4 regions of the Streptomyces sp. NBC_01471 genome follow, and region 2 is predicted to be linked to each of the others. Evidence: riboswitches for the same ligand, from Rfam matches in the RefSeq annotation. Region 2 holds a riboswitch; each other region holds the start of a gene.
What was found. Region 2 has a riboswitch for thiamine pyrophosphate ahead of OG285_RS07900 (thiamine ABC transporter substrate binding subunit). Riboswitches for the same ligand answer to the same signal wherever they lie in the genome.
Positions count from the first base shown of each region.

Region 1: another riboswitch for thiamine pyrophosphate. It lies ahead of OG285_RS04425 (cytosine permease); the one in region 2 lies ahead of OG285_RS07900 (thiamine ABC transporter substrate binding subunit).
Region 3: another riboswitch for thiamine pyrophosphate. It lies ahead of thiO (glycine oxidase ThiO); the one in region 2 lies ahead of OG285_RS07900 (thiamine ABC transporter substrate binding subunit).
Region 4: another riboswitch for thiamine pyrophosphate. It lies ahead of thiC (phosphomethylpyrimidine synthase ThiC); the one in region 2 lies ahead of OG285_RS07900 (thiamine ABC transporter substrate binding subunit).

Region 1 is NZ_CP109450.1:1,002,484-1,010,194, forward strand. Features, by position in the region: gene OG285_RS04410 (GNAT family N-acetyltransferase) at 1-218, shown strand, start outside; gene OG285_RS04415 (TIGR03086 family metal-binding protein) at 248-868, shown strand; gene OG285_RS04420 (adenylate kinase) at 926-1,456, shown strand; gene OG285_RS04425 (cytosine permease) at 1,483-2,886, opposite strand; TPP riboswitch at 2,869-2,963, opposite strand; gene OG285_RS04430 (alpha/beta hydrolase) at 3,082-3,765, opposite strand; gene OG285_RS04435 (chitosanase) at 4,032-4,901, shown strand; gene OG285_RS04440 (nucleobase:cation symporter-2 family protein) at 4,990-6,339, opposite strand; gene OG285_RS04445 (8-oxoguanine deaminase) at 6,781-7,711, opposite strand, start outside.
Region 2 is NZ_CP109450.1:1,802,100-1,809,810, forward strand. Features, by position in the region: gene OG285_RS07890 (ABC transporter ATP-binding protein) at 1-595, opposite strand, end outside; gene OG285_RS07895 (ABC transporter permease) at 595-2,208, opposite strand; gene OG285_RS07900 (thiamine ABC transporter substrate binding subunit) at 2,298-3,422, opposite strand; TPP riboswitch at 3,495-3,598, opposite strand; gene rlmN (23S rRNA (adenine(2503)-C(2))-methyltransferase RlmN) at 3,628-4,734, opposite strand; gene OG285_RS07910 (phosphatidate cytidylyltransferase) at 4,847-5,947, opposite strand; gene frr (ribosome recycling factor) at 5,947-6,504, opposite strand; gene pyrH (UMP kinase) at 6,677-7,459, opposite strand; gene tsf (translation elongation factor Ts) at 7,617-7,711, opposite strand, start outside.
Region 3 is NZ_CP109450.1:6,097,938-6,105,648, reverse strand. Features, by position in the region: gene OG285_RS27335 (hypothetical protein) at 1-755, opposite strand, end outside; gene metF (methylenetetrahydrofolate reductase [NAD(P)H]) at 806-1,723, opposite strand; gene thiE (thiamine phosphate synthase) at 1,917-2,579, opposite strand; gene OG285_RS27320 (Rv2175c family DNA-binding protein) at 2,762-3,127, opposite strand; gene OG285_RS27315 (NAD(P)/FAD-dependent oxidoreductase) at 3,193-4,413, opposite strand; TPP riboswitch at 4,508-4,620, shown strand; gene thiO (glycine oxidase ThiO) at 4,618-5,820, shown strand; gene thiS (sulfur carrier protein ThiS) at 5,817-6,083, shown strand; gene OG285_RS27300 (thiazole synthase) at 6,091-6,885, shown strand; gene pknB (Stk1 family PASTA domain-containing Ser/Thr kinase) at 7,045-7,711, shown strand, end outside.
Region 4 is NZ_CP109450.1:3,948,770-3,956,480, reverse strand. Features, by position in the region: gene hisC (histidinol-phosphate transaminase) at 1-1,031, opposite strand, end outside; gene OG285_RS17370 (LacI family DNA-binding transcriptional regulator) at 1,367-2,488, shown strand; gene OG285_RS17365 (metallophosphoesterase) at 2,660-3,739, shown strand; gene OG285_RS17360 (hypothetical protein) at 3,889-4,719, shown strand; gene thiC (phosphomethylpyrimidine synthase ThiC) at 4,826-6,601, opposite strand; TPP riboswitch at 6,594-6,720, opposite strand; gene OG285_RS17350 (YibE/F family protein) at 6,792-7,711, shown strand, end outside.

The DNA.
Region 1 (7,711 bases), 800 kb from region 2:
CCGTGCTCGCCTGGGGCTTCGGGCCGCTGGGGCTGGAGCGGATCACCTCCATGATCCACCCCGACAACGCCGCATCGGCCGCGGTCGCCCGGCGCCTCGGGTTCACACCCCTGCGCGAGGACACCGTCCTCGGCCGCCCCTGCACCGTCCATGCGCTGGCGCTGGAGGACTTCACCTCCGCCGCCGGGAATCCCACGGGATTTCCGGCCGACCGATGAGTTCTCGTGCCGGGTCCGGTCTGAAAGGTATGAACACGGATAGGCACACAGAGGCGCGCAGGGAACCGGACGGCGCTCTGCCCGACCTGGAACCGCCGGCCCGGCACATGGCGAGGCTCTCGGACGCCGTCGGCGACGGGCAGCTGGGCGATCCCACGCCCTGCCCGGACTTCGCTGTCCGGGACCTGCTCGCCCACATCTCCGGGCTCACGGTGGCGTTCCGCGCCGCGGCCGGGAAGGACTTCGGGCCGAACACCGACACGGCGCCGGGGACCGGCCCCAAGCCCGAACTGGCCCCTGACTGGCGGACGGCGCTGCCCCGGCAGCTGGAGGAGCTGATCGCGGCCTGGCACTCCCCCGCCGCCTGGGAGGGCGACACCAGGGCGGGCGGATTCACCTTGCCCGCCCCCGTCGCCGGTCGGATCGCACTGAACGAGCTGGTCGTACACGGCTGGGACCTGGCCCGTGCGACCGGGCAGCGGTACGCGCCCGATCCGGGGAGCCTCGGCGTCTCGTACGCGCTGCTCGGCCGGCCGGACAGCCCGGCGCAGGCTCCCGCCTTCGGCCCGGCTGTCGGGGTTCCGCAGGACGCCCCGTTCCTCGACCGGGTGATCGGGCTCAGCGGGCGCAGCCCGGAGTGGAAGCCTTAGGAAGCCCTGGCCGGCACCGGCCCGTCGGCCGCCTCCGAAGCCGCGTACCCTGCCCCGATGCGACGCATCCTCGTAGCCGGTATCACCGGGGCCGGAAAGTCCACCCTCGCCCGGGCGCTGAGCGAGCGGCGCGCCGTGCCGTATCACGAGATGGACGCGCTGCACTTCGTCGGGCCCGGCTGGTCCGTGAACGAGGCGTTCGCCGGACAGGTCGCCCGGATCGCTGCCACCCCGTCCTGGGTCTTCGACTCGTACGGCTACCCCGAGGTCCGCGATCTGTTGTGGGAGCGGGCCGACACGGTGGTCTGGCTGGACTATCCGAGGCGAGTGGTCATGCCCCGGGTCCTGCGGCGGTCGCTGCGCCGGACTGTGCTGTGTGAGCGGGTGTTCGGCGGGAACCGGGAGACGGTGGCGGGGTGGTTCCGCGGGGACCACCCCGCCTGGTGGGCGTGGTCCCAGCACGCGGCCCGCCGGGAGGACATCCGCCGCCGCACCCGCGACCGGCGTTTCGCGCCGCTGCGCGTGCTCCGCTTCGAGCGCCCCGAGGAGACGGCTGCCTGGCTGGAGACCCTCGGCCGCGACAGCTGATACCGGCGCGCGCCTCCCTGTTCCGCTCAGACGGCCGGGCGGCGGCGCAGCCTGAAGGGGGCGTAGACGACGAGTGCGGTGAGGAAGGCCGCGTAGTAGGCGAGGTCGGCGCCGTGCAGTGCGGCGGCCACCGGACCTGTGTAGAGACCCGTGTTCATGAACGGGACCGCTGCGGCGAAGGCGGCGCAGAATGCCACCAGTGCGGGTCGGCCGGACCGCGAACGGACGCTCTCCGTGGTGGGATCGACCGGTTCGCCCGCGCGGGCCCGGGCGAACCAGTCGACCGCGACGACGGCGACGAAGCCGGGAATCCAGTAGCCGACGAACAGCAGTACGTTCTGGAAGCGGGCGGTGGTGTCGGCGGCATGCATCCACAGCACCAGCGGGAAACCGAGTACGGCGGCGAGAGCGGCCGCGAACGGACGCGGGACGCGCAGACCGATGGTCTGCAGCGCCAGCGAGCCGCTGTAGTCGTTCATGGCGTTGCTGCACAGGGCGGCCAGCGCCACGGCCAGCAGCCCCAGCCCGCCGAGTATGCCGCCGCCCAGCAGTCCTTCGACCCCGCGGGCGGTCTGGTCGGTGAAGACCGAGGCGCCCCACAACCCGAGTGACTGGACCGCCACGAAGGAGACGCTGACGCCGAGGAGCGTGTACCAGAACATCCGCGGCCGGGAGGTGTCCTGCGGCAGGTAGCGGCTGAAGTCGCTGGCGTACGGAGCCCACGACAGCGCCAGACTGAGCGCGATGGTGCTGGTCAGTACGAACGCACCGGCGCGGTCGGCGCCGTGGGCGGCGGCCGCGTGCTGGACGCTGTCCGGGAGTCTGAAGGCCAGGGCGGCGAAAGCGGCGGCGAGCACGAAGGTCATCAGCTTCTGGAGCCGGTGGATCGCTTCGTAGCCCAGCACTCCGAGGGACCCCTGTCCCAGCATCATCACCAGTACGCCCAGCCAGAAGGGCCAGCCGCAGAGCCGGGCCAGCGCGTCTCCGCCGAACAGCCCGATGAGTGCGTCCCAGGCCACCGACGACAGCCATTGCAGCAGGCCGGGCACCAGGACGGAGCGGCCGAACGCGAGCCGGGCCAAGGGCAGTTGACCTGCCCCGGTGCGGCTGCCCCAGGTTCCGAGATACGCGGTGGGAACGGCGCCGATCAAGGTGCCCAGCACAACGGCCGCCAGGGCGGTGGGCACGTCCAGACCGAGCGCGATACCGACGGTGCCGGTGAACACGCCGGTCATGGTCAGATTCGGGGCGAACCACACGGTGAACAGCCGGCCCGGGCCGCCATAGCGATGGTGCCCGGGCACCGGGGCGATGCCGCGTGCCTCGATACGCAAGTCGCCGGGTTCGGCGGGCATCCGGCCGTCGAAGACGGATCGCGGACCTGTGGCCGACGTGCTGCTGGGAGCAGGTGGAAATGACATGAGCGACATCCCTCCGCCAGTGCTAACTGGTTCAGGTTCGGCGGGTGTGATCTCAGCCCCTGGACGGGGCACCCCGTGTCCGGTACGACGGCAAGGCTAACGTGCGGCGCCACGCTGTCCGCGGCGAGGGTGCGCAGCCGCGGGGGGCGACGGCGACGAGCAGGGGGTCGCTGTGTTCACCAGGCCGGACGCTGCACCCGCCGCTCAGCTGGTGAAGAAGTCACTGACCGCGGCGGAGAACTGTCCGGGCTCCAGCGCGTGCACGGTGTGGCCGACCGGGATCGTGATGGTCCTGCAGTCGGGGATTTCCGCTGCCATGTCGGGGATCCGCTCCTGCGGCATCGAGCTGTCCGGGCCGCCCGTCACGATCAGCGTCGGGGCGACGATCTCGCCGAGCCGTTCGGCCCACTCGGGACCGGGCTCGCGGATCTCGTTCCTGATGGCGGGCACCACGTTCCAGTCGTAGTCGACCGGGTCTTCGGGTCGCTCCGGTTCGGCCACGTCCCTGGGGTACGGCGGCGGGGTCTCCTCCAGGACGAGCCGCTCCACCCGGTCCGCGTGCTCCTGGGCGAGCAGGTAGGCGACGACGCCGCCCATGGAGTGGCCGACGACCCCGACCCGGTCCAGTTCCAGTTCGTCCAGGAAGCCGAGTACGTCGTCGCGCATGAGCTCGAACGAGTACTCGTCCGGCCAGTCGCTCTCCCCGTGTCCTCGCAGGTCGAGGGCGTACACCCGCCACTCCTCGCCGAGCACCCGCCCGGTCTCCTCCCAGGTCGCGGACGAACCGCCGAGGCCGTGCAGCAGCACCACCGGCGCGCCGAAGGGGTCGCCCCAGGTGCGGTACGCGAGCCGTACGTCGCCGACATCGACTACTGAGTGATCGTCCATACCGCAGACGCTACAGCGCGCGGGCCGGTGCATCCGCCGCCGTGGCGCACGGAGGCCGTCCGGTTGCGTGGAGTCACCTTCGGGCAAAATAGGTGATACACCCTGCCTACCTTTCGCCACCCTCCGCGCGCCATCGGTCAGGATCAGTCCGGGGCGTGTCCAATTCGCTCAACTCCTTTCACCCCAGGGGGTGTACGGCCTCCTGGGTAGCTGATAGGAAAGCTTCCTAACAGAACATCGCCGCACGAACTCCCCTTGGAGGACCGGTGAAAGCCCCCCACCGCACCACCGCTGGACGCAGCCGGAGGATCATCACGCGCACCGTGCTCGGGCTGGCCCTGGTGGCCGTCCCGGCCACCGCCTACGCGACCAACGCCCCGGCGGAGCACGTGAGTTCACACGCCACACGGCACGTCGCCACGGCGGCGACAGGACTCGACGACCCGGCGAAGAAGGAGATCGCCATGAAGCTGGTCTCCAGCGCCGAGAACTCCTCACTGGACTGGAAGGCCCAGTACAAGTACATCGAGGACATAGGAGACGGCCGCGGGTACACCGCCGGCATCATCGGGTTCTGCTCCGGCACCGGCGACATGCTGGACCTGGTGAAGCTGTACACCGACCGGGAGCCGGGCAACCCGCTCGCCAAATACCTCCCCGCCCTGGAGAAGGTCAACGGCAGCGACTCCCACTCGGGCCTCGGATCGGCCTTCGAGAGCGCCTGGAAGACCGCGGCCAAGGACACCGCCTTCCAGACCGCCCAGAACGACGAGCGCGACCGGGTCTACTTCAACCCGGCCGTGAAGCAGGGCAAGACCGACGGCATCGGGGTCCTGGGCCAGTTCGCCTACTACGACGCCATCGTCATGCACGGTGACGGGGACGACAGCACCAGCTTCAGCTCCATCCGCAAGAGGGCCCTGGCCAAAGCCAAGACCCCGGCACAGGGCGGCAACGAGACCACGTACCTCAACGCCTTCCTCGACGCCCGGGTCTGGGCGATGCAGCAGGAGGAGGCCCACAGCGACACCAGCCGGGTCGACACCGAGCAGCGCGTCTTCCTGAAGAACGGCAATCTCGACCTGCACACGCCGCTCAGCTGGAAGGTATACGGGGACCCGTACAGCATCAGCTGACCGGCCCGCGGGCACGGGGGCGGGGCGCGTTCTGCACCACTGGTGCGGAACGCGCCCCGTATGTCATGCCACCGTCAGTGCCGCACGGTCAGTGCAGTGCGGCTGCCGCCTTGGCCACGGCCTGCTGCGTCGAGTTGTCATCGGCAGCGGGCTCGCCCGGGGTCTCCGGGACCCCGGCGTCCTTCCTGCGCCCCAGGTGGTTGAAGGCCAGGTTGAGCACGATGGCCACCACGCACCCGGTGGATATGCCCGAGTCGAGCACCACCAGCACGTTCTTCGGGAACGCGTGGTAGAAGTTCGGCGCCGCGATCGGGATCAGCCCGATACCCAGGGAGGTGGCGACGATCAGGGCGTTCTCGCCCTTCTCCATGGCCGCGCCGGCCAGCGTCTGGACACCGCTCGCGGCGACGGAGCCGAAGAGCACGACCCCGGCACCGCCCAGCACCGGGAGCGGTACGAGCGCGATCGCGGCCGCGGCCATCGGACAGAGGCCGAGCAGGATCAGGATCCCGCCGCCCGTCGCCACGACGTACCGGCTGCGCACCTTGGTCATCGCCACCAGGCCGATGTTCTGTGCGAAGGCGCTCGCCATGAAGCTGTTGAAGAACGGGCTGATCAGGCTGGAGACGGTGTCGGCGCGCAGGCCCCCCTCGATGATCCGCTCGTCGGCGGGCCGGCCGACTATCTTGCCGAGCGCCAGCATGTCGGCGGTCGACTCGGTCATACAGACCAGCATCACGATGCACATCGAGATGATCGCGGAGACCTCGAACTGCGGTGCGCCGAAGTGGAACGGCGTCGGGAACCCGATCGGGTCGGCGTTGCGCATCGCGTCGAAGCTGGTCATGCCCATCGGTATCGCGATGAGCGTACCGATCACCAGACCGAGCAGGATGGCGATCTGCTGGAGGAAGCCGCGGAGCAGTTTCCGCAGGGCCAGGACGATCACCAGGGTGAGGGCGGCCAGGCCGATGTTCTTCATCGAACCGTAGTCCGCCGCCCCCTGGGTGCCCTGGGCCCACCCGAAGGCGACCGGCAGCAGCGAGACCCCTATGAGGGTGATGACGGTGCCGGTGACGACCGGCGGGAAGAACCGGAGCAACTTGCTGAAGTACGGGGCGAGTATGAACCCCAGTACGCTCGCCACGATGATCGCGCCGAAGATCACGGCGATGCCGTCGTGCCCCCGGCCCTTGCCGATGGCGATCATCGGGCTGACGCCACCGAAAGAGACACCGTTGACGAACGGCAGCCGGGAACCGACCCGCCAGAACCCGAGGGTCTGGAAGAGGGTGGCGATGCCCGCGGTGAACAGGGCGGCCCCGACGAGGAAGGCGGTCTCCTTCGCGCTGAGCCCGACGGCGGGGCCCACGATCATGGGCGGGGCGACAACTCCCGCATACATGGCGGCCACATGCTGGAGGCCGCTGCTGAACATCTTGAAGGGCGGGAGAACTTCATCGACCGGATGCTTCACGGAGGTCTCTCCCGGTTCCACTGAGGTGTGACCGGGTTCCACGGGGGTCACCCCGGGGTCTCCGGTTGATTCGGTGTCGGCGTCTGCTGCATCGGTGCGAAACCTGGGCTCGGCGGCCACGGCGGCTCCTCCGGTCGGGTACACGTCGGCGGTGACGTGGGTGTCAGGGAGGTGGTGCGGAATGCAGGTGCGGCTGCGGGAGGGGTGCTGGTGGAATTGCTGTGTTCTCGGTCAAGTACCGGGCGGGGCACGGGGGTTCCGGGGTGGCTTCCGGGTACGTCACCGCCCCGGAGGGCGTATGCACTCTGGGCACACGCCCCCCGGTCACGGCTGCCGTGAACCCCGCTCGGGTTCGCGGCCGCCGACCGGGGACCGTCCTCCCCGGCCGGAGCTTGTCGGACGTCAGGCCCGCGCGGCGATCTCCGCCAGGCGCCGGGCCTCGTCCCGCGTGGAGCGGGCGATGGCGTCCTCGTCCACCGTGGTCAGGTGGTTGTCCTCGACGACCGGCTTGCCGTTGACGAGGGAGAGGGTGACGGGGGCCGCGGCCCCGAAGACGAGCGCGGTCACCGGGTCGGCGATGGAGGCATGGGCGAGGGTGTCCATCTTCCACAGCACGAGGTCAGCGAGCTTCCCCGGTTCCAGCGAACCGATCTCAGCGGCGCGGCCCAGGACCTGAGCACCGCCGTACGTGCCGAGGCGCAGCGCCTGGCGGGCGTTGAGGGCCGCTTCACGGTGGGCGCCGAGCCGGTTGATCAGCAGGGCGTTGCGCAGCTCGGTGTGCAGCTCGCCGGACTCGTTGGACGCGGTGCCGTCGACCCCGAGGCCGACCGGCACGCCGGCCTTGAGCATGTCGGGGACACGGGCGATCCCGGCCGCCAGACGGGCGTTGGAGGACGGGCAGTGGGCGACGCCGGTTCCGGTCCGCGCGAAGGCCGCGATGTCGGAGTCGTTCATGTGGACGCAGTGCGCCATCCACACGTCGTCACCGAGCCAGCCGGTCGACTCGAAGTAGTCGGTCGGGCCCATGCCGAACAGTTCCTTGCAGAACTGCTCCTCCTCGACGGTCTCACTGCCGTGGGTGTGCAGGCGTACGCCCTTGCGGCGGGCGAGCTCGGCACCCTGCTTCAGCAGTTCGGTGGAGACGGAGAAGGGCGAGCAGGGGGCGACCGCGACCTGGGTCATCGCGTCGAAGGAGGCGTCGTGGTGCTGGTCGACCGTCGCCTCGGTGGCCGCGAGGGCGCCTTCCAGGGTCTCGACGGCGAAGTCCGGGGGCAGCCCGCCGTCCTTCTTGCTGCGGTCCATGGACCCGCGGGCCAGCGTGAACCGTACGCCC
Region 2 (7,711 bases):
CCAGCGCGAAGGCCTCACCCTGGTCGTGAGTGACGGCGAGCACGGTCGTACCCAGCCGGCCGAACAGACCGCGCAGTTCCACGACGAGGCGTTCACGCAGGCTGCGGTCGAGCTGACCGAGCGGCTCATCGAGCATCAGCAGTTTGGGGCGTGGGGCCAGCGCCCGGGCCAGCGCGACGCGCTGCTGCTCCCCGCCCGAGAGCGCGCCCACCGCCCGCCGCTCGGCGCCGGGCAGGCCGACCAGTTCCAGCAACTCCCGCACCCGCTGGGGCTGTTCGGCCCGGGGGACGGAGCGCATCCGCAGCCCGAAGGCCACATTGCCCCCGACATCACGCTGCGGAAAGAGCTGGTGGTCCTGGAACATCAGGCCGACACCGCGCCGGTGCACCGGCACCCCGCTCTGCTCCGTCCCGTCCAGCAGCACCCGCCCGGCGGACGCGGGCTGCAGCCCCGCCACGACCCGCAGCAGCGTCGACTTGCCGCTGCCGCTGGGCCCGAGCACACAGACCGTCTCGTGCTCGGCGACCGCCAGGTCCACCGCGTCCAGCGCCACCCGCTGCCCGAAGCGGACCGTCACACCGTCCAGTTGCAGCATCAGAACTCTCCAGAGCGGTCGGTACGAATGCGTTCGAGCACCAGCAGCGACACGGCGCACACCAGCATCAGGATCGTGGACAGCGCCATCGCCTGCCCGTAGTTGAGCTCACCGGCCCGGCCCAGCAGCCGTGCCACCGCCACCGGGAGGGTCGGGTTGTCGGGCCTGGCGATGAAGACCGTCGCCCCGAACTCCCCCAGCGACACGGCGAACGCGAAGCCGGCCGCGACCAGCAGCGCCCGGCGCACCATCGGCAGGTCCACCTCGCGCCAGGCCCGCAGCGGCGAGGCACCGAGAACGGCCGCGGCCTCCCGCAGCCGCCCGTCCACCGCACGCAGCACCGGCAGCATCGTCCGTACGACGAACGGAACGCCCACCAGCGCCTGGGCGAGCGGCACCAGGATCCAGGACGAGCGCAGATCGAGCGGCGGCTTGTCGAGGGTGATCAGGAACCCGAAGCCGACCGTCACGGCGGAGACCCCGAGGGGCAGCATCAGCAGGGCGTCGAACCCGCGCACCAGCCGTCCGGCCCGCCGGGTGAGCGCCGCGGCCGCGAGTCCGCCGACGGCCAGGGCGATCCCGGTCGCGGCCAGGGCGTACCGCACGGAGTTCCAGATCGCGTCGACCGGCGGGACCAGGAACGTACCGCCGCCGGCGCCCTGCGACTGGAGCGCCCGGTAGAACGCGAAGCCGTAGCCCCCCGGGCCGTCCAGCGAACGCGCGACCAGGACCCCCAGCGGCAGCAGGATCAGTACGGCGATCACCGCGATCACCCCGCCGACCAGCGTCCACTGGCCCGTCCCCCGCGGACGGCGCGCGGTCTGCGCCGGATCCACCAGGCTCAGCGCGCTCTCCCTGCGCCGCACGGTCCAGGCGTGCAGCGCGAGGATCGCTCCGACCGCGGCGAACTGCACCAGTGTCAGCACGGCCGCCGTCGGCAGGTCGAGCAGTTCGGCGGTCTCCCGGTAGATCTCCACCTCCAGCGTGGAGAAGGTGGGTCCGCCGAGGATCTGCACCACGCCGAAGGAGGTGAAGGTGAAGAGGAAGACCATCAGCGAGGCGGCGGCCACCGCGGGCGTCAGCGCGGGCAGGGTCACCCGGCGCCAGGCGGCGAACCTGGAGGCGCCGAGCACCCGCGCGGCCTCCTCCTGGCGCGGGTCGAGCTGCGCCCAGAGGCCGCCCACGGTCCTCACGACCACCGCGTAGTTGAAGAAGACGTGCGCGAGCAGAATCGCCCAGACGGTGGTGTCCAGGCGTACGCCCCACAGCTGGTCGAGCAGGCCGCCGCGGCCCAGCAGCGCGAGGAAGGCCGTCCCGACGACGACGGTGGGCAGCACGAAGGGCACCGTCGCCACGGCGCGCAGCAGCTGCTTGCCGGGGAAGTCGAAGCGGGCGAAGACGTACGCGCCGGGGAGCGCGATCAGCAGCGTGAGCCCGGTCGACGCGCACGCCTGCCAGGTGGTGAACCACAGGATGTGCAGGATGTCGGGCTGGCTCAGCACGTCGCCGATCCGCCCGAACTGCCAGGTGCCGCCGGCCTTGAGGCCGCGGCCGACGATGGCGGCGACCGGGTAGGCGAAGAAGACGGCGAAGAACGTGACGGGCACGGCCATCAGCGCGAGCCGCACCGCCGTCCGCCGCCGGGCCGCCCTGTTCGCTGGCCCCGGCCCGGTCGCGGACGGCCCCTTCCGCGCCGCGGGCTCTACTTCAGGACGATCGAGGACCACGACTTGACCCACTGATCACGGTTCTTGGCGATCGTGCCGGGTGCGACGGTCTCGGGACGGGTGACCTTCGCGCCGAACTTCGTGAACACCGCGGGCTCCTTCGCGCCCTTCACCACGGGGTCCACGAACATGTTGAGCGGCATGTCCTCCTGGAACTTCTTGCTGATCAGGAAGTCGATCAGGGCCTTGCCGCCCTTCTCGTTCTTCGCGCCGTCAAGCAGCCCGGCGAACTCGATCTGCCGGAAGCAGGTGGAGGTGACGACACCGGTGGGGGCGGTCTTCGGCTGCGGCTTGGCGTACAGCACCTCGGCGGGCGGGCTCGACGCGTACGAGACGACGAGCGGCCGGTCGCCCTTGGCCTTCTTGCCGCCGGCCGAACCGGAGAAGTCGTTGTTGTACGCCTGCTCCCAGCCGTCGTCGACCTTGACGCCGTTGGCCTCAAGCTTCTTCCAGTACGCCTGCCAGCCGTCGTTCCCGTACCGGGCGACCGTGCCGAGCATGAAGCCGAGCCCGGGCGACGAGGTGGCGACGTTCTCGGTGACGAGGAGGTTCTTGTACTGCGGCTTGATCAGATCGTCGAAGCTCTTGGGCGGGGCGAGCTTGTGGTCGGCGAAGTACTTCTTGTCGTAGTTGACGCAGAGGTCGCCGCTGTCGATGGGGGTGACCCGGTGCTTCGCCGCATCGAGCTGTACCCCGGAATCGACCTGGTCCAGACCCCTGGCCCGGTACGGCGTGAAGAGGCCGTTGCTGAGTGCCCGCGACAGCAGGGTGTTGTCGACGCCGAAGAAGACGTCGCCGCGCGGGGATCCCTTGCTGAGGATCTCCTGGTTGAGCGCGGCTCCGGCGTCCCCGCTCTTCAGGACGTGGACGGTGTAGCCGGTCTCCTTCGTGAACTCCTTCAGCACGGCGGGGGACGCGGCGAACGAGTCGTGGCTGACCAGCGTGACGACCTTGGAGTTCTTGGCGCCCGAACCGGAGTCGCCGGAGCTTCCGCAGGCAGCGAGCGTCGAGACGCCCAGCGCGGCGGCCAGCGCCGTGACGGTGAGCCTCCTGGTGGTCAGCGTTCTGCCGGACGTGCGCGCTCGCTTGGTGGTACTCACTGATTCCTCCTGGGATGGGGACATCCAGGAAGAGACGCGGCCCTGCCCGCGGAAACGGGCAGGGCTGAACAGCTTGAGTAGTGACCGAACTTCCTACCCGGAATGACCCGGGCAAGGTTCAGAGGGTCTGCGGCGTGCCGCACTCTCAGCGCTGTGGCGCTCCCCTGTCGGAATATGAAAATGTGCGGCCCACGTTACACGGGCCCTACCGCTCCGCGGCCGCCAGCTGCCCGCACGCTCCGTCGATCTCCTGGCCACGGGTGTCCCGTACGGTCACGGGGACACCGTGGGCGGCGATGGCGGCGACGAACGCCTTCTCGTCCTCCGGCCGGGACGCGGTCCACTTGGAGCCCGGTGTCGGGTTGAGCGGGATCAGGTTGACGTGGACCGGCTTGCCCTTGAGGAGCCGTCCGAGCCGGTCGCCCCGCCAGGCGTGGTCGTTGATGTCGCGGATGAGCGCGTACTCGATGGAGACCCGGCGGCCGGACTTCGCGGCGTACTCCCACGCCGCGTCGAGCACCTCGCGGACCTTCCAGCGCGTGTTCACCGGGACGAGGGTGTCGCGCAGCTCGTCGTCGGGCGCGTGCAGCGAGACCGCGAGGCGGCACTTGAAGCCCTCGTCGGCGAAGCGCAGCATCGCCGGCACCAGACCGACCGTGGACACGGTGATCCCGCGCTGCGAGAGCCCGAGACCGTCCGGCTCGGGGTCGGTCAGCCGGCGGATCGAGCCGACCACCCTCTTGTAGTTGGCGAGGGGCTCGCCCATGCCCATGAAGACGATGTTGGAGAGCCGCGCGGGCCCGCCCGGCACCTCACCGTCGCGCAGCGCTCGCATACCGTCGACGATCTGGTGCACGATCTCGGCGGTCGAGAGGTTGCGGTCGAGGCCCGCCTGACCGGTGGCGCAGAAGGGGCAGTTCATACCGCAGCCGGCCTGCGAGGAGATGCACATCGTCACCCGGTCCGGGTAGCGCATCAGCACCGACTCGACGAGCGTGCCGTCGTGCAGCTTCCAGAGCGTCTTACGGGTGGTGTCGTCGTCGCAGCTGATGTGGCGCACGACGCTCATCAGGTCGGGAAGCAGCGCCTCCCGCAGCTTCTCGCGCGAGGCGGCCGGGATGTCGGTCCACTCGGCGGGGTCGTGGGTGTACCGCGCGAAGTAGTGCTGCGACAGCTGCTTGGCGCGGAACGGCTTCTCGCCGGTCTCGGCCACGGCGTCCTTGCGCTCGGCGGGCGTGAGGTCGGCGAGGTGGAGCGGGGGCTTCTTGGCTCCGCGGGGCGCGACGAAAGTGAGTTCTCCGGGCTTAGGCATGGTTCATCCAGTGTCGCAGACAGCGGAGGGAGGGCCCGCCGTCCTGTGGACGACGCCCCTCCCTCCGGTGAAGGCACAGGTCAGAGACGTGGATATACGCCGATCGCCGGTCTCAGGAGCCGACGAAGAGCACCAGCAGCAGCCAGACCACGGGTGCGGTGGGCAGCAGGGAGTCCAGCCGGTCCATGATCCCGCCGTGGCCCGGCAGCAGCGTTCCCATGTCCTTGATCCCGAGATCCCGCTTGATCATGGACTCGCCCAGATCGCCCAGGGTGGCGCTGGCCGCGACGGCGAGGCCGAGCAGCAGACCCTGCCACCACTGCCCGTCGTCGATCAGGAACCGCATGCAGAGGGCGCCCGCCACCATCGCGAAGCTGACCGCGCCGAACAGCCCCTCCCTGGTCTTTCCGGGGCTGATGCGCGGTGCGAGCTTGTGCTTGCCGAAGCGCCAGCCGATCGCGTACGCGCCCGTGTCGCTGACCACGGTCAGGACCAGGAACGTGAGCACCCGCCAGGGGCCGTCGTCGGCCGCCAGCAGCAGCGCCACGAACGTCGCGAGGAACGGCACGTAGAACGCGGCGAACACCCCCGCCGTGACATCCCTCAGATAGCCGTCGGGCGACTCGGTCATCCGCCAGACCAGGACGGCGAGCGCCGTGAGCGCCATGGCGATCCAGGCACCCTCGGCCCCGCGCGCGTACCCGGCGACGACCATGGCGGCGCCGCCCACCGCGAGCGGTACGAGCGGCGCCTTGATGCCCTTGCGCTCGGCGAGCCGCGAGGTGAGTTCCCAGAGGCCGACGACCACCGCGACCGCGATCACGATCACGAACGCGGCCTTCCAGATGAAGAGGGAGGCGACCACCACCACGCCGAGGCCGACACCGACCCCTATCGCCGACCGCAGATCGCGGCCGGCCTTCTTCTTCTCGGGAGGCGGCGGGGCTGGCATGGGCTCCTGCGGCATCTCGTCACGGAACAGGGGGCCACTCGGGCGAGCGGCCCCCCGGTCGTGGTCGGCACGGCTGTGCTGGTCACGACCGCCGTCTTCGGCGTCTCTGCCTGAGTCGGGCACGATGGGCATGGGCCGAGTCTGCTCAACTTCATGCTCGCCGTATGCGGGACCCGCCGGGACAGCGCCCTGGTCGGGGGCGGGTCGCCATTCCCCGACGGAGTGGCCGCTCTGCGGGGCACCCCAGGAAGAGTCGTTCATCAGACCTCGAGCAGCTCGGCTTCCTTGTGCTTGAGCAGCTCGTCCACCTGCGCGACGTACTTCGCGGTGGTGTCGTCGAGCTCCTTCTCGGCGCGGCGGCCCTCGTCCTCGCCGACCTCGCCGTCCTTGATCATCTTGTCGATCGTCTCCTTGGCCTTGCGGCGGACGGAGCGGATCGAGATCTTGGAGTCCTCGGCCTTGGTCCTGGCGACCTTGATGTACTCCTTGCGGCGCTCACCGGTCAGCTCCGGGAACGTCACACGGATGATGTTGCCGTCGTTGCTCGGGTTGACGCCGAGGTCCGAGTCACGGATCGCCTGCTCGATGTTCCGCAGCGAGGTCTTGTCGAACGGGGTCACCACGGCCATCCGGGCCTCCGGCACGGAGAACGAGGCGAGCTGGTTGATCGGGGTCAGCGCGCCGTAGTACTCCGCCACGATCTTGTTGAACATCGCCGGGTGCGCACGGCCGGTGCGGATCGCGGCGAAGTCCTCCTTGGCGACCACGACGGCCTTCTCCATCTTCTCCTCGGCCTCGAGGAGGGTCTCTTCGATCACCACTTGCTCCCGCATGTCTTGAGTGGGCCCGCGTTCTCAGGCCCTGGAGTAAACCCGCGTCTTGCCCTGCACGGTGTCCGACCGGCAGGTTCTTGTCGGTCCTGTTGGCCTCTCGGCCTCGGCCTCGTGACTCGTGGCCCCTCGGCTCTCCCGAACGGCCGTCCCCCGGTTCTCAGGCCCGGGTGCCCTGGTCGTTCACAAGAGTCCCGATCTTCTCACCCTTGACGGCCCGCGCGATATTGCCGGAGGCCAGCAGCTCGAAGACGAGGATCGGCAGACTGTTGTCACGGCAGAGGGTGATGGCGGTCGCGTCGGCGACCTTGAGGTTGCGGTTCAGCACCTCGCTGTACTCCAGCGCGTCGTACTTCACCGCGTCGGGGTTCTTCTTCGGGTCGGAGTCGTAGACCCCGTCCACCCCGTTCTTGCCCATGAGCAGCGCCTCGGCGTCGATCTCCAGGGCACGCTGCGCGGCGGTGGTGTCGGTGGAGAAGTACGGCATGCCCATGCCCGCGCCGAAGATGACGACGCGCCCCTTCTCCAGGTGACGGACGGCGCGCAGCGGAATGTACGGCTCCGCGACCTGCCCCATGGTGATGGCGGTCTGGACGCGGGAGTCGATCCCCTCCTTCTCCAGGAAGTCCTGGAGGGCGAGGCAGTTCATGACCGTACCGAGCATGCCCATGTAGTCGGAGCGGGCCCGGTCCATGCCGCGCTGCTGGAGCTCGGCGCCGCGGAAGAAGTTACCGCCGCCGATGACGACCGCGATCTCGGCGCCGTCACGGACGACCGCCGCGATCTCGCGGGCGATGGCGTGTACGACGTCGGGGTCGACGCCGAGGCCGCCGCCGCCGGCGAACGCCTCACCCGACAGCTTCAGCATGAAGCGGCCGTGCCTCTTGACGTCGCCGGTACTGCCGTCGTCGGGACTGTCGGCGTTTTTGTCGGCCTGTTCCATGGAGATCTCCTCGTGCGCATACGAAGAAGGCCATTGCCGGGGGTCCTTGCGGTTCCCTGTGCGGCAATGGCCTCCTCGTCAGATCTGCGGCCGTCCGGCGCGGACCCGGGCGGCTGCGTCAGACCCTATCGGGGTCTTCGGTGGATCGCGTACAGACTCAGATGCCGACCTTGATGCGCGAGAAGCGCTTCAGGGTGACACCGGCCTCGTCCAGAACCTTCTGGACGGACTTCTTGTTGTCCAGGGCGTACG
Region 3 (7,711 bases), 4.3 Mb from region 2:
TCCGAGTAGGCGGGGTACTGCTGCTGCTCGCCGCCGTAGCCGTACTGGCCGTCGTACGACTGGCCGTTCTGGTCGTAGCCGGTGCCGTACTGCGCCGCGGTTCCGTACGCCGTGTCGCTGTATATGCCGTACTGGCCGGTGTCGTCGGGCATCGGCTGCGGGGCGTAGACACCGGCGGCCATGGGCTCGGGGGTCTGCGGCTCCGGGGAGGTGCCGGAGTCCGCGGTGTGCTGCGGGTAGGCGGATCCGTGGTAGCCGAACCCGTCGTCCGTCCCGTAGCCGCTGCCGCCGTACCCGGCCTGCTCGTAGCCGTCGTGGTCCGGGCCGTGCTGCGCGAAGGGGCCCTCGTGGCCGCCGTGCGGGCCGCCGTCCAGCAGGTCCTGGTCCTGGCCGCCCGGCCGGTCCTGCCCGGGCTGCTCGTACTCCAGGTCCGAGACTTCGAGTACCGGATCCTTCGCCGTGTTCCCGCCGCGCGCCCTGCGCCGCTTGTTCTCCCGGGGTGCGCCCTTCATGGCCCAGCCGGTCGAGAAGCCGCGCCGGAAGGAGAGCGTGACGTACAACTGGCCGACGGCGAACGCGAGGGCGCCCACCACGATCACCGGTACGGAGTGCAGCAGCACACCGACGACCACGCCGAGGAACCCGGTGAAGGCGAGCAGACGCCAGCGCAGCCGGGCCTTGTACTGCAGCAGCACCTCGCCCAGCAGCCACAGCGCGACGAATCCGAACCCGACATAGAGGACCGTCCAGCCCATGTACGCCCCTCTCTGCGGCCATCGTCCCGTGCGGGGGACGGATGGACCGGTCAGGACTGCTTGTGCAGTCCGAGATTCTCGTAGATTTCGAGGGTCGCGGTGGAGTTGTTCAGCGTGATGAAGTGCAGTCCAGGAACATCCTCGGAGAGCAGCTTCGCGCAGAACTCCGTAGCGAACTCGATGCCAATGGAGCGTACAGCGGCCGGGTCGTCCTTGACCGCGTGGATGCGTTCTTTCAGGCCGGACGGGAAGTGCGCGTTGCTGAGCTGGGCGAACCGCTCCAGCTGCCGCACATTGGTGATCGGCATGACTTCCGGGATGACCGGGGTGTCGCAGCCTGCGGCGACGACCCGCTCGCGCATCCGCAGATAGTCCTCCGGGTCGAAGAACATCTGGGTGATCGCGTAGTCGGCGCCGGCCCGGCACTTGTCGGTGAAGTGCCGGATGTCGCTCTCCCAGTTCTCCGAACGCGGATGCATCTCGGGGAAGGCCGCGACGCCGACGCAGAAGTCGCCGGACTCCTTGATCAGCCGCACCAGGTCGGCGGCGTACATGACGCCTTCCGGGTGCTTGACCCACTCGCCCATCGGGTCGCCGGGCGGGTCACCGCGGACAGCGAGGATGTTCCGGATCCCGGCGTCCGCGTACTGGCCGATGATGTTGCGCAGCTGGGCGACGGAGTGGTCGACGGCCGTGAGGTGCGCGACCGGGGTGAGTGTGGTGTCAGAGGCGATCTGCTCGGTGGCCCTGACCGTGCCCGCACGCGACGAACCGCCCGCGCCGTAGGTCACGGACACGAAGCTGGGTGCCACCGACTCGACGCGGCGCAGCGCGTTCCAGAGGTTCCGCTCGCCCTTCTCGGTCTTGGGCGCCCAGAACTCGAAGGAGTACAGCGTCCTGCCGGTCGCGAGCAGATCGCGCACGGTCCGGGCGTGGTCGGTTCTGGTGGAAGAGGTACCGAAGGCCATACGGGCAGATTAGTCAGGGCTTACCTCTCCCCCAACCACGCCGGGACTTTATGACCGATTTGCGAGATACTTGTCCACCCATCGGACAGTTATCCGGAACCGGTACGTCCGTTTCCCTGCCGGCCGTCTGCCAGACCCCGGCCGGACCTCCTGGCCCTGCTGATCGCCGGTCCCCGGCGGGGCCTCCCGGTCCCTACCGGGCTTCCTGCCCGGTACGGGCCCGGACCCGGGCGGCGAGAGCGGCAGCCGCAGCAGCCGGGTCGCCCGCCTCGGTGATCGCACGGACGACCACGACGCGGCGCGCCCCCGCGTCCAGCACCTCGTCCAGGTTGCCCGCGTCGATCCCGCCGATCGCGAACCAGGGCCGGGAGGTGCCGAGCGCCGCCGCGTACCGCACGAGGCCGAGCCCCGGCGCGTGCCGACCCGGCTTGGTCGGGGTGGGCCAGCAGGGCCCGGTGCAGAAGTAGTCCACGCCCGGTTCGGCGGCGGCCGCGTCCACCTCGGACTCGGCGTGGGTCGAGCGGCCGATCAGCACCTCGGGGCCGAGCAGCGCACGGGCGGCGGGGACCGGCAGGTCGCCCTGGCCCAGGTGCAACACGTCGGACGCGATGGCGTGCGCGACATCCGCCCGGTCGTTCACCGCGAGCAGCTTGCCGTGCCTGCGGCAGGCGTCGGCGAAGACCTGGAGGTGGTCGAGCTCTTCGGCCGCCTCCATCCCCTTGTCCCGCAGCTGGACGATGTCCACGCCGTGGGACAGGACGGCGTCCAGGAACTCGGGCAGGTCACCCTGGCGCCTGCGCGCGTCCGTGCAGAGATACAGCCGGGCGTCGGAGAGCGGTGCGGGTGCGGTGGACATCGGGCGATTCCCCCCAGGGACGGCGATGGACTGCTGAGCTGATGGACAGGTGAGCTGATGCACTGGTGGACAGCGATGGGCTGCCGTACAGGAACGGCGGTGACGAACGGCGGTACGGACCCGCGGTGTACGGGCCGGGGCTGCGGGCCCCTTCCGTACACCGCGGGGTGGTCACCATCCGGTCAGAGGGCGAGCGCCTGGGCCCGGCGCTTCACCTCCGTCCCGCGATTCTCGCTCAGCGCCTGCGCGGGCGTGCCGGGCAGGGTCTCGTCGGGGGTGAAGAGCCACTCCAGCATCTCCTGGTCGCTGAAGCCGTCGTCCCGCAGGAGCGTCAGGGTCCCGGAGAGGCCCTTGACCACTTTGGTGCCGTCGATGAAGGCGGCGGGCACCTGGAGCGCCCTGTTCTCACCACGGCGCACCGCGATCAGCGTGCCGTCCCTGACCAGCTGGCGTACCCGGGTCACCTCGACGTCGAACATCTCGGCGATGTCGGGCAGGTGCAGCCAGGCGGGGATGAGAGCATCGGTTTTTGCGTCAATCTCGGTCACGGGACAAGCCTGCCATCCCGCACTGACAGTCGATACCCGGACTCAGCCCTTCAGGCGGCGCGTGCTCAGCTCCGGCCCGTCTCCGGGCGTACCGCCGACTTGAGCGGCACGGCCGGATCGGCGGTACGCACCGGATCCACCGGGGCTCCCGACTCGATGAGCTTCCGGCCCTGGGCCAGGTCCCGGGGCCTGCCGACGGCGAGCACCGCGACCAGCCGCCCCTCCCGCAGCCAGCACACCGACCAGGCCGGACCGGACGGGTCGCCGCGCCGGACCAGGGTGTCGGCGGCCGCGTGGTGGCCCGCGTACTGGACGAACCGGCCGAACTGCTCGGACCAGAAGTACGGCACCGGGTCGTAGACCTGCGGCGTCTCGCCGATCACGTCCGCCGCCACCGTGCGCGGCCCCTGGAGGGCGTTGTCCCAGTGGTGGACCAGCAGCCGCTCGCCGTACCGGCGGGAGGGGAAGGACGCGCAGTCGCCGACCGCGTACACATCGGCGACCGAGGTGCGCAGCCGCTCGTCGGCGGTGACCGAGCCGTCGGTGCCCAGCGCGATTCCGGAGCCGGCCAGCCAGCCGGTCGCGGGCCTGGCCCCGATGCCGACGAGGACGGCCGCGGCGGGCAGCCGCCGCCCGGACTCCAGGACCACGGCCCCCGGCTCGACGCGGGCCACGCGTGCGTGGGTGACGAGTTCGGCGCCGCTGTCGGCGTACCAGTCGGCCATGGGCGCCGCGATCTCGGCCGGCAACGCCCCGACGAGCGGCCGGCCGGCCGCCTCCACCACCGTCACCGCGCACCCCGCCTCCCGTGCGGCCGTGGCGAACTCGGCGCCGATCCAGCCGGCGCCCACCACCACGACGTCCCGCCGGTCGGCGAGGACGGCCCGCAGCCGCCCCGCGTCGTCGAGCGTGCGCAGCAGATGGACGCCGGGAACGCCCTCGCTGCCGGGCAGCGTGACCGGGTGGGCGCCGGTGGCGACGACCAGCGACCCGTACGGGACGGGGCCGCGCGAGGTGTCCAGCTCCCGTTCCCGCGGGCGTACGCCGGTCACCTCGCAGCCCAGCAGCAGCTCGACCCCGAGCGCGCCGAAGTCGACGTCGAAGGCGGAGCCCTCGGCCTTGCCGAGCAGCACGGACTTGGAGAGCGGCGGTCTGTCGTACGGCTGGTGGGACTCCTCACCGATCAGCGTGACGGGCCCGGTGAAGCCCTGGTCCCGCAGGGCGACAGCGGTCTGCACTCCGGCCATGCCCGCACCGGCGATGACGACGTTCCTCGGCTCACTCACCCGATCACCTTAAGCAGCTGACGCACCGTCAGGACAGGGGGCCGTCCCGGGACGCCTTACGGGGCGGCGCGGACCGGGGTTAGGCTGGCCACGCTGAACCACTCGCGGGAGTCCGGGCGTACCGGGCTGAGAGGGGGGCTGGACGGCCTCCGACCGTACGAACCTGATCCGGGTCATGCCGGCGAAGGGAGGGGCTGGACGCCCATGCACGCGCATCACGCCAACCACCACGCGCACCGCACCGACCGCGCGGACACGCTGCCCGACGTACTGATCATCGGTGGCGGGATCATCGGCCTCGTCACGGCCTGGCGGTCGGCGCAGCGCGGACTGCGCACCGCCGTCGTCGACCCGCAGCCGGGCGGCGGCGCCGCACAGGTCGCGGCCGGCATGCTGGCCGCCGTCACGGAACTGCACTACGGCGAGCAGGTCCTGCTCGGTCTGAATCTGGAGTCCGCCCGCCGCTACCCGGCGTTCGCGGCGGAGCTGGAGGAGGCATCGGGGCAGGAGCTGGGTTACCGCGCCTGCGGCACCCTCGCCGTGGCACTCGACCTCGACGACCGGGCCCGTCTGCGGGAGCTGCACGCGCTCCAGCTCCGCTCGGGCCTGGAGTCCGAATGGCTCACGGGACGCGAGTGCAGGCGCCTCGAACCGATGCTCGCGCCGGGGGTACGCGGCGGGCTGCGGGTGGACGGCGACCACCAGGTCGATCCGCGGCGGCTGGCGAAAGCGCTGCTCACCGCGTGCGAGCGGGCCGGGGTCACCTTCCACCGCGGCTGGGCGGAGCGGCTGACGGTGGAACGCGGCCGGGCTACCGGCGTCGTGCTCGCCGACGGCGTCGCGCTCACCGCCGACCGGGTGGTCCTGGCGGCGGGCAGCCTCAGCGGCCGGCTCGCCGGGGTGCCGGACGCGGTGCTTCCGCCGGTACGCCCGGTCAAGGGGCAGGTCCTGCGGCTGACGGTGCCGCCCGTGTACGCGCCGTTCCTCAGCCGGACCGTCCGCGCGGTCGTCCGGGGCAGCGATGTCTATCTGGTCCCCCGCGAGAACGGGGAACTCGTGGTCGGCGCGACCAGCGAGGAGCTCGGCTGGGACACCACGGTCACCGCGGGCGGGGTGTACGAACTGCTCCGCGACGCCCACGAGCTGGTGCCCGGCATCACCGAACTCCCGCTCACCGAGACGCGCGCGGGACTGCGTCCCGCGTCGCCCGACAACGCGCCGCTGCTCGGCCCGACCGCGCTGCCCGGCCTCCTGCTGGCCACCGGGCACTTCCGGAACGGCGTGCTGCTCACCCCCGTCACCGGCGATGTGATGGCCGAACTGCTCACCACCGGGGAGCTGCCCGCCGAGGCCCGCGCCTTCACTCCCCGGCGCTTCTCTCCCGTACGACAGGAGCAGCCCGCATGAACACGCCGCCCACGCCCACGAACGTGCCGCCGGTGGACGCACCTCCCGCGGACCCGCCGCCGGTCGACGTGTCGGTCAACGGCGAGCCCCGCAGGATCGCGCCGGGCACCACCCTCGATGTGCTGGTCACCGGCCTCACCAGCGCTCCGTCGGGTGTCGCCGCCGCGGTCAACGAGACCGTCGTGCCCCGGGGCAGCTGGTCCCGCACCGCGCTCGGCGACGGCGACCGCGTCGAGATCCTCACCGCAGTCCAAGGAGGCTGAACCGGACATGGCAGACGATCCCCTCACCCTCGCGGACACCGTCTTCTCCTCCCGGCTGATCATGGGGACCGGCGGTGCGCCGAGCCTCGATGTGCTGGAGAGGTCCCTGATCGCGTCGGGCACCGAACTCACGACGGTCGCGATGCGCCGCCTCGACCCGACGGTGCAGGGCTCGGTCCTCTCGGTGCTCGACCGGCTCGCCATCAAGGTGCTGCCGAACACCGCCGGCTGCTTCACCGCGGGCGAGGCGGTCCTGACCGCGCGCCTGGCCCGCGAGGCGCTGGGCACCGACTGGATCAAACTTGAGGTCGTGGCGGACGAGCACACCCTGCTGCCCGACCCGGTGGAGCTGCTCGACGCCGCCGAGACGCTGGTCGACGACGGTTTCACGGTCCTGCCGTACACCAACGACGACCCGGTGCTGGCCCGGCGCCTTGAGGAGGCGGGCTGCGCGGCGATCATGCCGCTCGGCTCCCCCATCGGCTCGGGCCTCGGCATCCGCAACCCGCACAACTTCCAGCTGATCGTGGAGCGGGCGGGCGTGCCGGTGATCCTCGACGCGGGGGCCGGTACGGCCTCGGACGCCGCGCTGGCGATGGAGCTCGGGTGCGCGGCCGTGATGCTGGCCTCGGCGGTGACGCGCGCGCAGGAACCGGAGCTGATGGCGTCCGCGATGCGGCGGGGCGTGGAGGCGGGCCGGCTCGCGTACCGCGCGGGACGGATCCCCCGGAGGCACTTCGCCCGGGCGTCGTCACCGGAGGCGGGGCGCGCGGCACTCGATCCGGAGCGGCCCGCGTTCTAGGGCGTGTCCGCTTGCACGGAGCCGGCCGAGCGGGTCGGCGGGAGGTGCGTGATGCCTCCCCCACAGCCGCCTCCCGCCCTGTCACAGCTCGGCCTCAGTCCCGGCCGATTCGCCAGGACCGCTTAGGCCCTGTCAGCGCCGACTCGTACACTCGCCAGCGTGGATACGACGCTTGGTGACCCGCAAGCCCCGCTCGTCGGGCAGCTGCTCGACGGCCGCTACCGGGTGGACGCGTGCATCGCCGTCGGTGGCATGGCCACGGTCTACCGGGCCGTCGACACCCGTCTGGACCGGGTGGTCGCCCTCAAGGTGATGCACCCCGCACTGGCGGTCGACGCCACGTTCGTGGAGCGGTTCATCCGGGAGGCCAAGTCCGTCGCACGGCTCGACCACCCCAATGTGGTCGGCATGTTCGACCAGGGCGCGGAGGGCGCGCACGTCTATCTGGCGATGGAGTACGTCGCCGGGTGCACGCTGCGCGACGTCCTGCGCGAGCGGGGCGCGCTGTGCCCCCGTGCGGCCCTGGACATCCTGGAGCCGGTCCTCGCCGCACTCGGCGCCGCGCACCGGGCCGGATTCGTCCACCGCGACATGAAGCCGGAGAACGTGCTGATCGGGGACGACGGCCGGGTCAAGGTCGCCGACTTCGGCCTCGTCCGGGCCGTGGACACCGAGACGAACAGCACGGGCACCATCCTGGGCACCGTCTCCTACCTGGCCCCCGAGCAGATCGAGCAGGGCACGGCCGACACCCGGGCGGACGTCTACGCCTGCGGCGTGATGCTGTACGAGATGCTGACCGGCGCCAAACCGCACGGCGGCGACA
Region 4 (7,711 bases), 2.1 Mb from region 2:
CCCTCGGTCTCACCGATGGTGACCCGTACGCCCTCACCGGCGAAGGGACGCACCACCACCCCCGCCTTCTCACAGGCCGCGGCGAAGTCGGCGGTGCGCTCGCCCAGCCGCAGCCACACGAAGTTGGCCTGTGTCTCCGGCACCGTCCAGCCCTGGCCGACCAGCCCCTCGTACACCCGGGTCCGCTCGGTGACCAGCGATCCGACCCGGCCCCACAGCTCGTCCTCGGCCCGCAGGGACGCGACCGCCGCGTCCTGCGCCAGCTGGCTCACCCCGAAGGGCACCGCGGTCTTGCGCAGCGCGGCCGCGACCGGCTCATGGGCGATGGCGAAGCCGATCCGCAGCCCGGCCAGCCCGTACGCCTTGGAGAAGGTCCGCAGCACCGCCACGTTGGGCCGGTCCCGGTACACCTCGATGCCGTCGGGCACATCGGTGTCCCGGTTGAACTCCCGGTACGCCTCGTCCAGGACCACCAGGACGTCGGAGGGCACCCGGTCCAGGAAGCGCTCCAGCTGGGCCCTGCGGACCACGGTCCCGGTCGGGTTGTTGGGGTTGCAGACGAAGATCATCCGGGTTCGCTCGGTGATCGCGGCCGCCATGGCGTCCAGGTCATGCACATCGCCCGAGTCAAGCGGCACCTGCACCGCGGTCGCCCCGCTGATCCGCGTGATGATCGGGTACGCCTCGAACGACCTCCAGGCGTAGATCACCTCGTCACCGGGGCCCGAGGTCACCTGGAGCAGCGACTGGGCGACGCCGACCGATCCGGTACCGGTCGCCAGATGGGAGACCGGCACCCCGAAGCGCTCGGCCAGTTCGTTCATCAGGGCGGTGCACGCCATGTCCGGGTACCGGTTGAAGGTCCCGGCCGCGGCGATCGCGGTCTCCATCACCCCAGGCAGCGGCGGATAGGGGTTCTCGTTGGAGGACAGCTTGTAGGCGACCGGGCCGGCCTCGGCGGCCGGCCTGCCCGGAACGTACGCGGGAATGCCGTCCAGTGCGGCGCGCAGCCTGGGGCTCTTCTGGCTCACAGCGGGTCCTCCTCGACTCGGATGAACCCACCCTATGAGGAACACCGCTCCGTGCGAATGGCGGGCGCCGACGGGGGGCGTACTTCCGGACCTGGCGCGCGCCCATGGCTCGCGCCGTGGCGCGCGTCCCCCGAAGAGGTGAGTTGAGACCTCATCGCAACATCAGGCATGGGCCAGGCACACGCCCACCGACACCCGAGACTCTTTTGACATGACCCCCAAATGCCCTGTATTCAAAGGTGATTGATGCTAAATGATCATGCAGAAACGTGCCTGTCAACGCGTGCATATGCGCTCAGCTCAACCGCCCCTCATCGCCCTACTATCGGCTCGCCATGACAGCAGCAGGGAAGCACCAGGTGAGCCGGGCGGAGACTCCCCGCAGGGCCAACCGGCAAGGACGAGCGGGCATCCGGGACGTGGCCGCCGCAGCCGGTGTCTCCATCACGACCGTCTCCGACGCGCTCAACGGCAAGGGCAGGCTCCCGGACGCCACCCGCCGCCATGTCCGCGAGGTCGCCGACCGGCTGGGCTACCGCCCTTCCGCCGCGGCCCGAACCCTCCGTACCGGAAAGTCCGGCCTCATCGGCCTGACGGTCACCACGTACGGGGATGAACCTTTCACCTTCACCGAATTCGCGTACTTCGCCGAGATGGCCAGAGCCGCCACCTCCGCCGCGCTCGCACGCGGCTATGCCCTCGTCATCCTCCCCGCGACGTCGCGCCACAGCGCGGTCGACGTCTGGTCGAACGTCGCGCTGGACGGCACCGTAGTCATCGACCCCTCCGACCACGACCCCGTAGTCATCGAACTCGTACGCCAAGGCCTCCCCGTCGTCTCCGACGGCCGCCCGGCGGGCACCCTGCCCGTCACGGCCTGGGTCGACAACGACCACGAGGCCGCGGTCCTCGATCTGCTCGACCATCTCGCCGCAGCCGGGGCCCGCCGTATCGGGCTGCTCACCGGCACCACGACGGACACGTACACCCGCCTCTCCACCACCGCGTATCTGCGCTGGTGCGAGCGGGTCGGACAGGATCCGGTGTACGAGTCCTACCCCGCGCACGACCCGTGCGCGGGAGCCGTCGCCGCGGACCGCCTGCTCGCCCGTCCGGACCGTCCGGACGCCGTCTACGGACTCTTCGACCCCAACGGCACCGACCTGCTGGCGGCAGCACGGCGGTACGGACTGCGTGTCCCCGAGGATCTGCTGCTGGTCTGCTGCAGCGAATCCACCGTGTACGCGAGCACCGAGCCGCCCATCACGACCCTCTCGCTCAAGCCCCGCCGGATCGGTACGGCCGTCATCCAGTTACTCATCGATGCCATCGAAGGCATCAATGACGATCACCCGGTCGAGCAGGTGATACCGACCGAACTCATCGTCCGGACCTCCTCGCAGCGCCGCCCGCCGCGCACGACGGTCAGCGCACCCCGCTCCCCCGCGCCGGACTGACCACCTCAATAGGTGCGAAACGGGCGGTCGGTCGGCAGACCGTCCGGATTCAGCACCCCTGGTGCGTCACAGAGTGCTGGTCGCATTCCTATGATGGGCGCACGACACCGCGGACCCCCCGACCAGGCAGGTCCGACCGGTGCACGGCGCGCGACGGTGGTGGAGGGGTCGATGACTCAGGGGGCCGGTCTGGAACCCGCGATGCGGACGGCGACAGTGCGGGACTTCCGCGTACCGCCCCTGCCCGCGTCCGAGCACGTCCACGAGGCCGGGAAGGCGCCGCGGTACGCCGCCGGTGAGGAGCCGGACGGGTATACGGCGACCCAGCGGGACCTGCCCGTCATCAGCCGTGGCGGCCCCGGTGACACGGTCGTCGTACCGATCGTGCCCGAACCCCAGCCCCTCCCCGCTCCCTCCGAAGGCGAGGGGGGTCTCGGACCGCTCTACGTCGTCGGCGACGTCCACGGATACCTCGACGAACTCCTGGCCGCCCTGTGCGCCCAGGGGCTCATCGACACCGAGGGCAACTGGGCCGCCGGGAACGCCCGCCTCTGGTTCCTCGGCGACTTCACCGACCGCGGCCCGGACGGCATCGGCGTCATCGACCTGGTGATGCGGCTGTCCGCCGAGGCCGCGGCCGCCGGAGGTTACTGCAAGGCCCTCATGGGCAACCACGAGCTGCTGCTCATCGGCGCCAAACGCTTCGGCGACACCCCGGTCAACTCCGGTGCGGGCACCGCGACCTTCCAGGCGGCCTGGCTGCTCAACGGCGGCCAGAAGGCCGACATGGACCGGCTGCAGGACGTCCACCTCCAGTGGATGTCACGGCTCGACGCCATGGAGCTGGAGGACGACCACCTCCTGGTGCACTCCGACACCACCGCCTATCTCGACTACGGCGATTCGCTCGAAGCGGTCAACGACACCGTCCGCGAGACGCTCACCCGCAACGACGCCGACGAATGCTGGGACCTGTTCCGCAAGTTCACCAAGCGCTTCGCGTTCCGCGACGAGTCGGGACCGCAGGCCGTGCAGGAGCTCCTGGGGGTCTTCGGCGGCCACCGGATCGTCCACGGCCACAGCCCCATCCCGTACCTGCTGGGCGAGGTCGGGGCCGAGGACGGCGAGGACAGCCCGCGTACCGTCATCGAGGGCCCGCACCTGTACGCGGACGGGCTCGCCGTCGCCATGGACGGCGGCGTGACCATGGCCGGAAAGCTACTCGTGGTGCAGCTGCCGCTGCCGAACTGAACAGCGCACGCGAAGGCGATTTCCGGAAACCCTCTGTCACCCCGCGCCATAACAGCTCTACCATCGGATTATCCGTAGCAGGCTCTCCTCCGTTTACGCCCGACTGCCCGTCAGAAGGCGGTCGGTACGGCCCGACGGAGCATCGGGGGATGCACATGAACAGCGCTTCGCACCTGCTGACAGAGGACCGTCCGGAGTTCGAGCGGCTCCTCGACGACGCACTGCGCACCGCGCCCGACCGACCGGATCTGGCCGAGCTGGGGCAGCGGCTCAACAGCGAGCAACTGCGCACCATGGTGCTCGACGCCGACAGCCTGGTCACCTCGACCGCGGCAGCCGAGTACGAGCACTTCGTGAAGGTGCGCGCCGGACTGCGCACGCCCGCCCCGGATTCGGTGCGCGCCTCCGTCCTCGCTCCCGTCAGAGGCGGCGCCCACGCGGGTGCGGGGCTCGCCGCCGTACTCGCGGTACTGGCCCCGGTACTGGCGGGCACCGCCGCCGTGATCTTCCTGCTGGTGGGCTACATACTCAAGGCGCTCGATCCGGCGCCCGCCTTCGGCAACACCATGGTCACCGCGGGCTGGTTCTTCGCGGCCCTCACCGCTGCCGCCATCCTGGCCGCAGCGATCGGGCTCCTCCTGACGGCGCTGCGCAACGGCTCGACCGAAGTGCACCCCGAGACGGAGGAGGGGGACGACGAGCTCTCCGAAGAGGTCGCCCGGGCCCGGGACGCCTGGCGCCACGCCCTGCTGGAACGGGGCATCGTCCCGTTCCTGAGCGCGGCACTGGCCGACCCGAGCGTCGACCCGGCGGCCCCCGCCCCGTACCGCCCGGCGGGCCGCATCCCGAACCTCGGCTACAGCCGTCCCGACTTCGCCAGTCCGGACTCGGGCGGGACGACGGCCCACGAGCGTCCCAGTTTCACCAGCCCGGACTTCACGAGCCCGGACTTCGGAGGCCCCGACCACCAGCCGGAGTGACGCACCGGCCGGTCCGCGGTAGGAACCGGCCGGTGCGAGGCAGGTTGGGCCCGGTACGGGACCGGCCGGTACGGGACCGGCCCCGTACCGGGGGCACATGGCGTCGTCAGTCGGCGATCGGCAGGTACACCCGGTTGCCGCTGGCCGCGAACTCCTTCGACTTCTCCGCCATCCCCGACTCGATCTCCTCCTGGCTTCCGCCGTGCTCGCGGCGGATGTCCTGGGAGATCTTCATCGAGCAGAACTTCGGCCCGCACATGGAACAGAAATGCGCGGTCTTCGCCGGCTCGGCCGGCAGCGTCTCGTCATGGAACTCCCTTGCCGTGTCGGGGTCGAGAGCGAGATTGAACTGGTCCTCCCAGCGGAACTCGAAGCGTGCGTCCGAGAGCGCGTCGTCCCACTTCTGCGCGTCCTGGTGCCCCTTGGCGAGATCCGCCGCATGGGCCGCGATCTTGTACGTGATGACGCCGGTCTTCACGTCGTCCCGGTTGGGCAGCCCCAGGTGCTCCTTGGGCGTGACGTAGCAGAGCATGGCCGTGCCCCACCAGGCGATCATCGCCGCCCCGATGCCGGAGGTGATGTGGTCATACGCCGGGGCCACGTCCGTGGTGAGCGGGCCGAGCGTATAGAAGGGGGCCTCCTCGCAGATCTCCTGCTGGAGGTCGATGTTCTCCTTGATCTTGTGCATCGGGACGTGACCGGGACCCTCGATCATCGTCTGTACACCATGACGTTTGGCGATCGTGTTGAGTTCCCCGAGGGTGCGCAACTCCGCGAACTGCGCCTCGTCGTTGGCGTCCGCGATCGACCCCGGCCGCAGTCCGTCGCCCAGCGAGTAGGTGACGTCGTAGGAGGCCAGAATGGACGAGAGCTCCTCGAAGTTCTCATACAGGAACGACTCCTTGTGGTGCGCCAGGCACCAGGCCGCCATGATCGAGCCGCCCCGCGAGACGATCCCGGTCTTGCGGCGTGCGGTGAGCGGCACGTACCGCAGCAGCACCCCCGCGTGCACCGTCATGTAGTCGACGCCCTGTTCGGCCTGCTCGATGACCGTGTCCTTGTAGATGTCCCAGGTCAGCTCCTCGGCCTGGCCATCGACCTTCTCCAGGGCCTGGTAGAGCGGGACCGTGCCGATCGGCACGGGGGAGTTGCGCAGCACCCACTCGCGGGTGGCGTGGATATTGCGCCCGGTGGACAGGTCCATGACCGTGTCTGCGCCCCATTTGGTGGCCCAGGTCATCTTGTCCACCTCCTCCTCGATGGAGGAAGTGACCGCGGAGTTGCCGATGTTGGCGTTGACCTTCACCAGGAAGCGCTTCCCGATGATCATCGGCTCGATCTCCGGGTGGTTGACGTTGGCCGGCAGGACCGCCCGGCCGGCGGCGATCTCCTCCCGTACGACCTCGGGGGAGACGTTCTCCCGGATCGCGACGTACTCCATCTCCGGGGTGATTTCCCCGCGCACGGCGTACGCGAGCTGGCTCACCGCGCGCCCTTCGCGCCCCCTCCTGGGCTGGCGGGGACGGCCGGGGAAGACCGCGTCGAGGTTACGGAGCCCTCCGCGCGGCGATGTGTGCTTGATCCCGTCGTCCTCGGGGCGGGCCGGGCGGCCCGCGTACTCCTCGGTGTCGCCGCGGCCGATGATCCAGTTCTCCCGGAGCGGGGCGAGCCCGCGCCGGACATCGGTCTCGACGGTGGGATCGGTGTACGGGCCTGACGTGTCGTACAGCGTCACGTCCTGCCCATTGGTGAGGTGCACCTGCCTGACGGGCACCCGGAGATCCGCGCGCGAGCCCTCCGGGCCCGCGACATATCCCTTGTGCCAGCCCGGCTTGCGCTCGTCCTGATCGGTGGCAGGCGTGCGTGCATCCACTGTGGTCATGAGACCTACTCCCTACGCCGGCATTACCCGGTAACAGGTTCGGCGGTCGGCGCAGCTCTCAGCAGACTGCTGATCAGCGCCCTCTCAGCCCGGTGCTCCGAGCTCCCGCGTGTGCAAAGGTGCCCCCCACGCTAGTGCCCAAGAGCGCACGCTGAACAGAGGGCCTCCCCCTTCTTGCGATGATCTGGCGGTGACACCACTCCCTGAACCGTCCCCCGGCGGGCACGGCCACCCGCACGGTCACGGCCCTGCCGCGCCGGTGTCCAGGCACCTGCGCAAGGTCATCGCAGCCGTGCTGATTCCCTTCGCGGCGGCGGTCGTTGCCGGTCTCGCGGTCTTCTGGCCGGACGGGGACCCGCACCATGCCCGCAGCGGTGTCGGGTTCGACCGGCAGACCCGGCAGGGCAAGGTGGTGGAGATCACCGCGGTCAACTGCAAGGACCTGCACGCCGACCAGTCGTCGACGGCCGACGGGGGCGGGAGCGGGAGTGGTACCGACGGCGAGAGCGCGGCGGAGCAGCAGGCCGGTGCCGGTGCGGCCCCGCAGGGCGCCCCGTGCAAGAAGGCGAAGATCGAGGTGACGAGTGGCAAGGACAAGGGCCGCACCTTCGCCGAGATCGTCCGGTCGGACTCCCCGCGCCAGTTGCACCAGGGGCAGGGCGTGATCGTCGCGTACGCCCCCGACGCCCCCCGCGACCTGCAGTACTCGGTGTCCGACGTGGACCGGAAGTTCCCGCTGGCGCTGCTCGCCGGGATCTTCGCGCTGGTGGTGGTCGCCGTGGGCCGGTTGCGCGGGCTGATGGCTCTGGTCGCGCTGGCCGTCAGCTTCGCCGTGCTGACGCTGTTCATCCTGCCCGCCATCCTGCACGGTTCGAATCCGCTGGTCGTGGCGGTCATCGGGGCGAGCGCCATCATGCTGATCGCCCTCTACACCTGCCACGGCCCGACGGCGCGGACCTCGGTCGCCGTCATCGGCACCCTGATCTCGCTGATGCTGATCGGGCTGCTCGGTTCGCTCTTCATCGGCTGGGCCGGCCTGACGGGCAACACCGACGACAGCACCGGACTGATCCACGGCCTCTACCCGCACATCGACATGAGCGGGCTGCT